3 regions of the Pseudomonas sp. BF-R-19 genome follow, and region 2 is predicted to be linked to each of the others. Evidence: predicted binding sites of a transcription regulator. Region 2 holds the regulator's gene; each other region holds the start of a gene.
The links. The regulator sigma-54, encoded in region 2, starts transcription at its own class of promoters, with help from an activator protein. The targets are predictions, from matches to a motif close to ANTGGCATNNANNTTGCTNT.
Positions count from the first base shown of each region.

Region 1: KGB28_RS24860 (CmpA/NrtA family ABC transporter substrate-binding protein) is a predicted target of sigma-54. The motif match lies at 2,171-2,190, and genes of this name have one in related genera.
Region 3: KGB28_RS00820 (flagellar basal body rod protein FlgF) is a predicted target of sigma-54. The motif match lies at 1,834-1,853, and genes of this name have one in related genera.

Region 1 covers NZ_JAHBDN010000085.1:20,560-24,699, forward strand. Annotated here, with positions in the region: gene KGB28_RS24855 (ANTAR domain-containing response regulator) at 252-827, opposite strand; gene KGB28_RS24860 (CmpA/NrtA family ABC transporter substrate-binding protein) at 843-2,054, opposite strand; gene KGB28_RS24865 (quinone-dependent dihydroorotate dehydrogenase) at 2,283-3,302, shown strand; gene rmf (ribosome modulation factor) at 3,563-3,778, opposite strand.
Region 2 covers NZ_JAHBDN010000081.1:91,964-96,103, forward strand. Annotated here, with positions in the region: gene lptA (lipopolysaccharide transport periplasmic protein LptA) at 1-306, shown strand, start outside; gene lptB (LPS export ABC transporter ATP-binding protein) at 306-1,031, shown strand; gene KGB28_RS23495 (RNA polymerase factor sigma-54) at 1,304-2,797, shown strand; gene hpf (ribosome hibernation-promoting factor, HPF/YfiA family) at 2,872-3,180, shown strand; gene ptsN (PTS IIA-like nitrogen regulatory protein PtsN) at 3,193-3,657, shown strand; gene rapZ (RNase adapter RapZ) at 3,660-4,140, shown strand, end outside.
Region 3 covers NZ_JAHBDN010000011.1:119,838-123,977, forward strand. Annotated here, with positions in the region: gene flgH (flagellar basal body L-ring protein FlgH) at 1-156, opposite strand, end outside; gene flgG (flagellar basal-body rod protein FlgG) at 208-993, opposite strand; gene KGB28_RS00820 (flagellar basal body rod protein FlgF) at 1,039-1,779, opposite strand; gene KGB28_RS00825 (sigma-54-dependent phenylalanine hydroxylase transcriptional regulator PhhR) at 2,091-3,650, opposite strand; gene phhA (phenylalanine 4-monooxygenase) at 4,068-4,140, shown strand, end outside.

The DNA of each region.
Region 1 (4,140 bases), on a different contig from region 2:
GGGGCCAAAACGAAAAAACGCCGCCACCCGATCCGCCAAGGGCAAATGAGGTGCGCGACGTCTTTGTCGTAGGTGGGGCAACCGCCGTTGGTTACCTGTATCGATTACATAGCGAGATTTGTGCCAACAACCGAAATCGAGTCGCTGCCATTCGCGAGCAAGCCCGCTCCCACAAGGGAATGGCGTCGAACACAAATCACCTGTGGGAGCGGGCTTGCTCGCGAAGGCGATAGAACATTCACCACTGGGTTTCAGCCGAGCAACTCGCTCATGGCAATAATCTGCTCCGCCACTTGAATCAGCTTCTGCTGGCGGCTCATCGCCTGGCGGCGCATCAGCGTGTAGGCCTCTTCCTCGTTGCAGTCCTTCATTTTCATCAGCAGTCCCTTGGCCAGTTCGATGCGCTTGCGCTCGGCCAATTGCTGGTCGCGGGCATGCAGCTGGGCACGCAAGGCCTGGTCGCTCTCGAAGCGTGCCATGGCCACGTCGAGAATCGGCTGCAGGCGTTGTGCGTGAATGCCTTCGACGATGTAGGCACTGACCCCGGACTTGATCGCCTGTCGCATCACATCGGGGTCGTGTTCGTCCGTGAACATCACAATGGGTCGTGGCTGGTCGCGCGTCACCAGCACCACTTGTTCCATCACATCGCGCCCCGGTGACTCGGTATCGATCAGAATTACATCCGGACGCACCGTTTCGACGCGTTCGGGCAAGTCGATGGTCAGGCCGGATTCATCGATCACTTCAAATCCGGCCTCGGTCAGGGCGGCCTTCAGGCGCCCGACTTTTTTGGCGGTGTCGTTGATCAGCAGGATACGCAGCATGTTCGTGGTCTCCTGTCAGCGGCTGGCGGATCGGTGCGAGCTGTCGCTCATGGCGTGCAGTTTGAAACTGCGGGCATAACCGGCCGGGTCCGAGCCGTCCCAGATCTTGCCGTCGATCAATTGACTGCTGCGCATTTGCTCGGCTGATGAAGCAACGCCGACGGCACGGGCTGCTTCACGGTAGAGGTCCAGTTGCTGGACCTGTCGGGCTACCGCGAGATAGTCCGGATCATCGCGCAACAAGCCCCAGCGGCGGAACTGGGTCATGAACCACATGCCGTCGGACAGGTACGGCAGGTTGACCTCGCCATCCCCATGCAAGCGCAGCGCGTGCGGGTCTTGCCAGCGGTGACCAAGGCCGTCGGCGTATTCGCCCAGCAGGCGTGGTTCGATGCAGTCCAGTGGCGCGTCAAGGTACTGCGCGGCACTGAGCAATTGTGCGGTACTGCGGCGATTCTCGGTGCTTTCTTCGATGAAGCGGCTGGCTTCCAGAACCGCCATCACCAACACCCGGGCGGTATTGGGGTATTGCTCGACGAACGCACGGGTGCAGCCGAGGACCTTTTCCGGATGATCGGGCCAGATGGTCTGAGTCGTGGCCAGGGTGAAACCGAGGTCCTGTTGCACGGCGCTGGCGGACCAGGGTTCGCCGACGCAGAAGCCGTCGATACGCCCGGCCCGCAAGTGCGCGACCATCTGCGGCGGCGGTACCACCACGCTGTCGACATCCAGCAGTGGGTGTATGCCTTGGCTGGCGAGCCAGTAATACAGCCACATGGCGTGGGTGCCGGTGGGAAACGTCTGGGCGAAGGTGAGTTTTGAGCGAGTTTGGTGCACGTGCCGATCCAGTGCTTCAGGACTGGTCACTCCAAGTGTCTGCAAGCCGCGGGACAGGTTGATACTCTGGCCGTTCTGATTCAGGCCCATCAACACAGCCATGTCGGTCGCGGCCACGCCACCGATGCCCAGGTGAACGGCATAAATCAGACCGTAGAGGCTGTGGGCGGCATCGAGTTCGCCACTGACCAGTTTGTCCCGCAGGTTGGCCCAGGACGATTGCCGCTTGAGGTTCAGGGTCAAGCCGTGGGGCTGGGCGAAGCCCTGGGTGGCGGCGACGACCACCGAGGCGCAGTCGCTCAGGGCCATGAACCCGAGATTGATTTCGGTTTTTTCCGGGGCATCGCTGCCATTGACCCAGGCCAGAGGGCCGGCTGACGGTTCGTTCATCGCGTGTTCACCTTGCAAAAAAAACGTCGTCCCGAGTTCTTGCATGAGCAGGCCGGGGACGACGCCATTGTCTTTGCACACATTCGGTCGTTGGCATGGGTGCTGGTGCCCAGAGTAGTGCAAGGCATATGCCATTATCCGTTGATTTGATCACGCGCCTCGCTTGCCACCCCGTTGCCCGGCTATAATCGCCGCCTCAATTCGCCGCCAATCGAGTCAAATCCGCCCATGTACACCCTGGCCCGTCAGCTGTTGTTCAAACTCTCCCCGGAAACCTCCCACGATCTGTCCCTGGACCTGATCGGCGCGGGCGGGCGTCTTGGGCTCAACGGCTTGCTGTGCAAGGCCCCGGCGAAGCTGCCGGTGAATGTCATGGGCCTGGACTTCCCGAATCCGGTGGGGCTGGCCGCCGGCCTGGACAAGAACGGCGCGGCCATCGATGGATTCGCCCAACTGGGTTTCGGTTTTGTCGAAATTGGCACCATCACGCCGCGTCCGCAGCCGGGCAACCCGAAGCCACGCCTGTTCCGTTTGCCGGAAGCCGAGGCGATCATCAATCGCATGGGTTTCAACAACCTCGGCGTCGATCACCTGCTGGCCCGAGTCGCGGCGGCCAAGTACAAGGGCGTGCTGGGCATCAACATCGGCAAGAACTTCGATACGCCGGTCGAGCGTGCCGTGGACGACTACCTGATCTGCCTGGACAAGGTCTACGCCCACGCCAGCTATGTGACGGTCAACGTCAGTTCGCCGAACACGCCGGGCCTGCGCAGCCTGCAATTCGGTGACTCGCTCAAGCAGTTGCTGGCCGATCTGGCCGAGCGCCGCGCGGAACTGGCATTGCGTCATGGCAAGCATGTACCGCTGGCGATCAAGATCGCGCCGGACATGAGCGACGAAGAAACCGCACAGGTTGCGCAGGCGTTGATCGAAACCGGAATGGATGCCGTCATCGCCACCAACACCACCCTGAGCCGCGTAGGCGTCGAAGGTATGGAGCACGGTGAAGAGGCCGGCGGTCTGTCTGGCGCGCCGGTTCGTGACAAGAGCACTCACACCGTGAAAGTGCTGGCATCGGAGCTGGGCGGGCGTTTGCCGATCATTGCGGCGGGCGGCATTACCGAAGGCAAGCACGCGGCAGAGAAAATCGCCGCAGGCGCGAGCCTGGTGCAGATCTATTCGGGCTTCATCTACAAAGGCCCGGCGCTGATTCGTGAGTCGGTAGACGCAATCGCAGCCCTACGCTGATCCCCTTGTAGGAGCGAGCTCGCTCGCGATGGTCGATAACGATAACGCGTGCTTTCTGGATGCACGCGGTGCTCTCGGGTCCATCGCGAGCAATCGAGCGTCGACCGGCTGCTCCTACAGGGGATTGTTTGGACCAGCGAGCAGGCATAAAAAAGGGCTCCATGAAGGAGCCCCTGGGCCGTAGCCCGCCGTCCGGATGGGACGTGCGTGGTTAATTCAGTACAAATCAGATTGTCGTGTCGGAGTGTAGTGCCCTGTAATTAGCCGACGGCGTGAAGTTCGTTGAGTCTGTGGATTCCTGCAGTGCCGGTCATACCGTCCCAGTTGTCGCCGCGTCCTTCTCGCCAGCCGTTGATCCAGGCTTGACGTACCGACGGTAGAGTAAATGGGCAAAGCTCACGGGATTTACCACCAACGCCATATTGATATCCGCGCAAAAATGCTCTTTCCAACGGATCACGCTTAAGTCTTCTCATAGGGTGTTGCCCTCACTTGTTGACTGTATTTATCGCGTCGACCTCTATTGAGGTCTGGCAGAAAAACTCTGCCGTTGGCGGCTCGTTGCCGGCGTGACGAGCCAAGGTGTTGGCGTCATTGCGGCGCCAACCTGTATTGAGTTCTAACCAATGCGTCACATCGAGGGAATGATCGTTTTGTCATAAGGACGTAACTATTTATGTGCTAAGGCCATAAGTAACAGCGCGTTTTTAGCGTATTTATTGGCCAAACCCCGGTATGATCGGCCCTGCGCTGGATGATGGGCTTAATCCTTTAGTGAGAATGGCTCCCGTTGCCGGGAAGCACTATTCGACGAAGGGTCGACTTATGACATTTTGTT
Region 2 (4,140 bases):
GTGACCTCGGTGGGCAACCTGGCGTACTTCGAGCAATTGCAAACAGCTGGCGATACCAAGCCTGTTCAGGGCTGGGGCGTGACGATCCAGTATCACGCCGCGCAAAATCGCGTCGTACTGATCGACAAGGCCAAAGTTGTCGACAAGGACAACAACGTCACCCAAGGCGAGAAAATTGTCTACGACACGGACAAGAAGCTCGCCAGCGCCGGTCGCGCCACAGGCAGCAAGGTCACCGAGGCGCGCCCGCGTATCGACATGGTGATCCAGCCGAAGAAGAAAACCGACGAGAAAAAGGCCCAGTAATGGCAACTCTGAAAGCTCAGCATCTGGCCAAGAGCTACAAGAGCCGCCAGGTCGTGCGCGACGTCAGCCTGTCCATCGACAGCGGTCAGATTGTCGGCCTGCTTGGCCCGAACGGCGCCGGCAAGACCACCTGCTTCTACATGATTGTCGGCCTGGTACAGGCCGACCAGGGCCGCGTCCTGATCGATGACCTGGACGTCAGCCACCAGCCGATGCATGGCCGCGCAAAGGCCGGTATCGGCTACTTGCCGCAGGAAGCATCGATCTTTCGCAAACTGTCGGTGGCCGACAACATCATGGCCATCCTCGAGACCCGCAAGGAACTCGACAAGGCCGGTCGTCGCAAAGAGCTGGAAAGCCTGCTGCAGGAATTTCACATCAGCCACATCCGCGACAACCTCGGCATGAGCCTGTCCGGTGGTGAGCGCCGTCGTGTGGAGATCGCCCGCGCCCTGGCCACCAACCCGAAATTCATCCTCCTCGACGAACCCTTCGCCGGCGTGGACCCGATTTCGGTCGGCGACATCAAGCAGATCATTCACCACCTCAAGGCCAAAGGCATTGGCGTGCTGATCACGGACCACAACGTTCGTGAAACCCTGGATATCTGTGAAACCGCCTATATCGTCAATGACGGTCAACTGATCGCTGAAGGCGACGCTGAAACCATCCTGGCCAACGACCTGGTGAAGGAAGTGTACCTGGGCCACGAATTCCGCCTGTAAGACACCGAGATGCCAGAGCAGTCGACGAGCGCTTGTCTCGATAAAAAATCAACTCTTTTTTATTGTTACAGCGCTCCAGGCAAACCCGACGCTTCAAAGATGTTCAGGAGCCAGCCGGAGCAACCTGTCAACAAAACTTTGCAGCTTTTATTGTTACAGCGCTCTAGGCAAACCCTTCAGTTTCAGGCATATAATTTGCTTATGTTTGGCGCCCCGGCGCCCTGTAGTGGATGGCGCATGTGCGCCGGCGAATAAGGTGTTAAGCCCCTGCCATGAAACCATCGCTAGTCTTGAGAATGGGCCAGCAGCTGACGATGACACCGCAGCTGCAACAGGCCATCCGCCTGCTCCAATTGTCGACCCTGGACCTGCAACAGGAAATCCAGGAGGCCCTGGAGTCCAATCCGATGCTCGAACGCCAGGAAGAAGGCGACGACTTCGATAATTCCGACCCCTTGGCCGACAACGCCGAACAAAAGCCCAACACTGACACCCAGGAACCCTCCTACCAGGAAAGCGCCCCGACGGTTGATAACCTCGATGAAGGCGACTGGAACGAGCGCATCCCTAACGAACTCCCCGTCGACACCGCGTGGGAGGACGTTTACCAGACCAGCGCCAGCAGCCTGCCCAGCAATGACGACGACGAGTGGGACTTCACCACCCGCACCTCGGCCGGCGAAAGCCTGCAGAGCCACTTGCTATGGCAACTGAACCTGGCCCCGATGTCCGACACCGATCGCCTGATTGCCGTGACCCTGATCGACTGCATCAACAATCAGGGTTACCTGGACGAAACCCTCGAGGAAATCCTCGAAGCCTTCGACCCGGAACTGGACATCGAACTGGACGAAATCGAAGCCGTCCTGCACCGCATCCAGCAGTTCGAGCCCGCCGGCATCGGCGCCCGCAACCTGGGTGAATGCCTGTTGCTGCAATTGCGTCAGTTGCCTGCCAAGACACCTTGGCTGACCGAGGCCAAGCGCCTGGTCACCGATTACATCGATCTGCTTGGCAGCCGCGACTACAGCCAGTTGATGCGCCGCATGAAGCTCAAGGAAGATGAACTGCGCCAGGTCATCGAACTGGTCCAGAGCCTCAACCCACGCCCGGGCTCGCAGATCGAGTCCGCCGAAGCCGAGTACGTCGTTCCTGACGTTATCGTGCGCAAGGACAACGAGCGCTGGCTGGTGGAGCTCAATCAGGAGTCGGTGCCACGTCTGCGGGTCAACGCCCAGTACGCCGGTTTCGTCCGCCGCGCCGACACCAGCGCCGACAACACTTTCATGCGCAACCAGTTGCAGGAGGCCCGCTGGTTCATCAAGAGCCTGCAAAGCCGCAATGAAACCCTGATGAAGGTTGCCACCCAGATCGTCGAGCATCAACGCGGCTTTCTGGAGTACGGCGACGAAGCCATGAAGCCGCTGGTCCTGCATGACATCGCCGAAGCGGTCGGCATGCATGAATCGACGATTTCACGGGTGACCACCCAGAAGTTCATGCACACCCCCCGGGGCATTTATGAACTGAAGTACTTTTTCTCCAGTCACGTAAGCACCTCCGAAGGCGGCGAATGCTCGTCCACGGCGATCCGGGCGATCATCAAAAAACTGGTTGCCGCGGAAAATCAGAAAAAGCCGTTGAGTGACAGCAAGATCGCTGGTTTACTGGAGGCACAAGGCATTCAGGTGGCTCGCCGCACCGTCGCCAAGTACCGCGAATCCCTCGGGATCGCGCCTTCGAGCGAACGCAAGCGGTTGATGTAGAGCCACGCCACAGCGTTCCAGTGGTAGATCATCTGATCTACCGCTTTATGCACTGGCAACGAAGGAGAAGCTGTATGCAAGTCAACATCAGTGGACACCAACTGGAAGTGACCGAACCTCTTCGCACCTACATCGGCGAAAAACTCGAACGATTGGAGCGACATTTCGACAAGATCACTAATGTGCAGGTCACGATGACCGTCGAAAAACTGAAGCAGAAAATCGAAGCCACGCTGCATATTCCCGGGAATGAAGTGGTCGCAAACGCGGAACATACCGATATGTACGCCGCGATCGACGCACTCACCGACAAGCTGGATAAACAACTCAAAAAGCATAAGGAAAAGACCCAGAGCCTCCTCCAGGGCGCAACCGGTCGTTAACACTCCCTACCCATGATCCGACTTGAAAGTATCCTGACCCCCGGCCGTTCCCTGGTGAACGTGCCGGGAGGCAGTAAAAAGAAAGCCCTCGAACAAATTGCCAATCTGATCGCCCGCGAAGTGCCGGCCCTGGAGATGCAAGATGTCTTCGAGGCACTGATTGCCCGTGAAAAACTCGGCTCCACCGGGTTTGGCAATGGCATCGCCATTCCACATTGCCGTCTCAAGGGCTGTGTTTCGCCCATCAGTGCATTGATGCACCTGGACGCCCCTATCGATTTCGACGCCATCGATGGTGCGCCGGTTGACCTGCTGTTCGTGCTGCTGGTCCCGGAAGCCGCCACCGATGCGCACCTTGAGCTGCTGCGACAGATCGCCAGCATGCTCGACCGCAAGGAAGTTCGCGAAAAGCTGCGTAGTGCTGCAAGCAACGAAGCCCTGTATCAGGTTGTCCTGGACGAGCAAAACGGTCAGTAATCATGCGCTTGATCATCGTCAGTGGCCGTTCCGGCTCAGGTAAAAGTACCGCCCTCAACGTTCTTGAGGACAACGGCTACTACTGTATCGACAACCTGCCTGCCGGCCTGCTGCCGGAGCTGGCCGAACGCGCCTTGGTTCATACCGAGCTGTTACAGCCGCTGGTCGCCGTTTCCATTGACGCCCGCAACCTGCCCAGCCACCTGTCACGCTTCCCCGACCTGCTCGAGGAAGTCCGTGCCCGCCACATCCAGTGCGATGTGCTGTACCTGGACGCCGACGAAGAAACCCTGCTCAAGCGCTTCTCGGAAACCCGCCGACGTCACCCCCTGACCAACGCCAACCGCTCGCTGGCCGAAGCCATCAGCGTCGAGAGCGACCTGCTCGGGCCGATTGCCGACCTCGCCGATCTCAAGATCAACACCACCAGCCTGAACCTGTACCAGCTGCGCGACGCCATCAAACTGCGACTGCTGAATCAGC
Region 3 (4,140 bases), on a different contig from region 2:
GGCCTGATAGATCGAACCGTTGTTCGCGGCCGCCGGCAACGGCGTGCGCGGCAACACCGGAGCGTAGTAAGGGTCATTGGGCTTGGGCGTCGCAGGCACGCAACCTGCGAGCGCGGTGATCCCACTCAGTGCCAGAACAGATACATAGCGATTCATGACCCTACCTCACGGTGTAGCAGGCAGCCTCATGGCCGCACATAGACTTGATTACAGATTCTGCGTTACGAACGAGAGCATCTGGTCGGCGGTGGAGATCACCTTGGAGTTCATCTCGTAGGCGCGCTGGGTGGTGATCATGTTGACCATCTCCTCAACGGTGCTGACGTTGGACGTTTCCAGGGTGTTCTGCAGCGTGGTGCCGAAACCGCTCAGGCCCGGAGTGCCGACTTGCGGCGCGCCACTGGCGGCGGTTTCCAGGAACAGGTTGTTGCCCACTGCCTGCAGGCCGGCCGGGTTGATGAAGTCGGCGGTTTGCAGGTTGCCGATCACCTGGGCAGCCGGGTTGCCGGCAATGGTGATGGACACTGTGCCGTCGCGACCGACCGTGAAGGTCTGCGCGTCGTTCGGAATGACAATCGCCGGCTCCAGGGCAAAGCCGCTGGCGTTGACGATCTGGCCGTTGGAGTCCAGGTGGAAGGTACCGTCACGGGTGTAGGACGTGGTGCCGTCCGGTTGCAGGATCTGGAAGAAACCGCGACCGTCGATGGCCATGTCCAGTGGCTGCTCGGTGGTTTGCAGGCTGCCGGCGGTGAAGTTTTTCTGGGTGCCGACGATGCGCACACCGGTACCCAGTTGCAGACCCGACGGCAGTTCGCTGTCCTGGGTCGACTGGGCGCCTGGCTGGCGCTTGATCTGGTAGAGCAGGTCCTGGAACTCGGCGCGGTCACGTTTGAAACCCGTGGTCGACACGTTGGCCAGGTTGTTGGAAATGGTGGTCAGGTTGGTGTCCTGGGCGGACAGACCTGTCTTGGCAACCCATAAAGCCGGAAGCATTCGATTCTCCTCGTGTGCCTGTTTTACGGCGCGACGTTCTGGTAATTAGCTGATCTGCAAGACCCGAGCCATGGCCTGGTCGTCGTCTTTGGCGGTGTTCATCATCTTGATGTGCAGCTCGAATTGCTTGGCCAAGGCCAGCACCGAGGTCATCTCTTCCACGGCATTGACGTTGCTCGATTCGAGGAACCCGGACACCAGCTTGACGCCGGCATCGGCCTGCGCAGGCGCGCCGTCCTTGGTGTGGATCGAACCGTCCAGGCCCTTGGTCATGTTCTTGAGGTCCGGGTTGACCAGCTTGATGCGGTCGACTTCCGCCATCACCCGGGGACCTTCGCCCATTGCGCGGATGCTGATGGTGCCGTCCTCGCCGACTTCGATCTGCTGCTCCGGCGGCACGGCAATCGGCCCGCCATTGCCCATCACCGGCATGCCGTTGCCGGCGCGCAACACGCCCAGGGCGTCAACGTTCAGGCTGCCGGTGCGCACGTAGCTTTCACCGCCTTCGGGCGTCTGTACGGCAATCCAGCCGCTGCCTTGCACGGCAACGTCGAGGTCGCGACCGGTTTCCACCAGTGAGCCAGGGGAGAAATCGGTGGCCGGGCGTTCGGACATGGCAAACGCACGCGCCGGAAAGCTGTCACCGAACACCGGCATCGAACGGGCCTGCTCCAGGTCTTTCTGGAAGCCGTTGGTGGAGATGTTCGCGAGGTTGTTGGCATGCGCCTTTTGCGCCAGTGCATTCTGGCTGGCGCCGGTCATTGCCACATAAAGGTACTTGTCCACACTCTTTCCTCTGCCTGCCGGACGTTTGCCGCCCACTGCTGTACTGCTGAGCCATAAGCAATTTGCAGACCAACTTGTTTTTGACGGCGCGAGGCCCGGCAAACAGGGGACTTTGAGGATTCAGAGGGGATTTGTGATTTGTATCGGAGACGAAAAACCGGCGGTGTCATGCCGGTGGGTGGCAAGTGCCGGCCTCTTGAGTGACTGATCTATCGCCTTCGCGAGCAAGCCCGCTCCCACATTTGGAATGCGTTCCCCTGTGGGAGCGGGCTTGCCCGCGAAGAGGCCGGCACAAACGCAGCAGGCCTCAGCTATGACTCAGTCTTGCCCACCTCATACTCACGCAACTTGTTGGCAATGGTGGTATGCGAAACCCCGAGCCGCTTGCCCAGTTGCCGACTGCTCGGATGCTCGGAATACAGCCGCTCCAGCACCGCCTTCTCGAAACGCCCGACGATCTCGTCCAGCCCACCCTCCAGCGAAAAATCGCCAAGGGGCTGACGCACGCCGTAATCCGGCAGGCGAATATGCTCGGCCTTGACCGTGCCGCCGTCGCACAGGGAAACCGCCTGGAACAGCACGTTCTCCAGTTGCCGTACGTTACCCGGCCAATGGTAGTGACTGAGCCGCTCCATGGCCGCCGGGGCCAGTTTCGGCAACGGGCAACCAATCTGCCGGCTGGCCTGATCGAGGAAGTGCTCCACCAGCGGCGTCAAGCCGTCGAGGCATTCGCGCAATGGCGGGATGTGCAGCGACAGCACATTCAAGCGGTGATAAAGGTCCTGGCGGAACTCGCCGCGAGCGCACAATTCGGACAGGTCGACCTGGGTTGCGCAGATCACTCGCACGTCGAGGTAGACCTCTTCATCACTGCCTACACGACGGAAGCAACCGTCCTGCAAAAAGCGCAGCAACTTCACCTGCAAGCGTGGACTCATTTCCCCGACGCCATCGAGAAACAGCGTACCGCCCGCCGTCAGCTCCAGCAGCCCGAGCTTGCCTTCGGCCCGCGCCCCTTCGAAGGCACCCGGGCCGTAACCGAACAATTCCGTCTCGGCCATGGACTCCGGCAGGCCGGCGCAGTTGAGCGCCATCAACGGCGACTGCCCACGCGGGCTGGCCAGATGGCAGGCCCGCGCCAGCAACTCTTTGCCGGTGCCGGTCTCCCCTTCGATCAACAGCGGCGCATCCAGTGGCGCCATGCGCCGCGCTTCGCGCACTACGGCGGCCATGACTTTCGAGCTCTGGAAGATGCTGTCGAAGCCACGCAATTCCTGCTTGCGCACGTTGTAGATGCGCTCGCCCACCCGGTCGGCGCGGTGCAACGTCAACACCGCACCGGCCATGGCTTCGCTGTCGTCATGCTCCGACTGCAGCGGCGCGATGTCGGCCAGGAACACATCGCCCTTGACCTTGACCCGCAACCCGTTGATCCGCGATTTGTTGGCGCGCACCAGTTCCGGCAAATCGAAATCCTCGGCGTAGCGCGACAGGGGAATCCCCGGCACTTCGTCGACCCGCACCCCGAGCAACTGCGCCGCTGCCCGGTTGGCCGCGACGATGGAACCGCCCATGTCGATCGACAGCACCGGAAACTCCAGCGCACCGAGCAGTGCATTGAGCTCCATGTGCCGACGCTCGCTGGGCATCAGCCCGACACGCTTGACGCCAAACACCCCGGCGATCGCTTCGAATTTCGGGCGCAGGGCCTGGAACTGAATGTTGATCAGGTTCGGGCAATGCAGGTAGATGGCATTGCCATGCTCACCACCCACTTCACCGCGGGCCACGTTGATCCCGTACTCCACCAACAGATTGAGAATGTCGCGCAGGATGCCGATGCGGTTCTGGCAGTGGACTTTGATACGCATATGAAAGGCCTGAAATGCGGTGAATAAAGTTGGTCTCAACGCAAACCCTGTGGGAGTGGCGGTGCGACGATTCGACTTGCTCGCGAAGGCGGCCTGTCTGATACATCAATGTTGGACATGCCGGCGCTTTCGCGAGCAAGCCCGCTCCCACAGGGTATTGCGGTGCGCGCTCGATCGCATTTTTCTTTCGAGGCGCTCAGATAGTCGTCAAGATTATGTGACAGGCAAAGCGTTTTTCAAACCGGGAAATCTCAATAGCTGCGCGATCGCGACCAATTCGTAACGAAAACTTTACGAAATTTACGGTTTTTTCCTACGCGTGTCGCTGCCCACCTGCTGCAACAATGCAATCCTTGGAGTATTTCTAGGTCCATAGCAGTACATAACAAGAACGAAATCCCCTAGCAGGAGAGCAGCATGAAGCAGACGCAATACGTGGCTCGCGAGCCCGATGCGCAAGGTTTTATCGACTACCCCGCCGAAGAACACG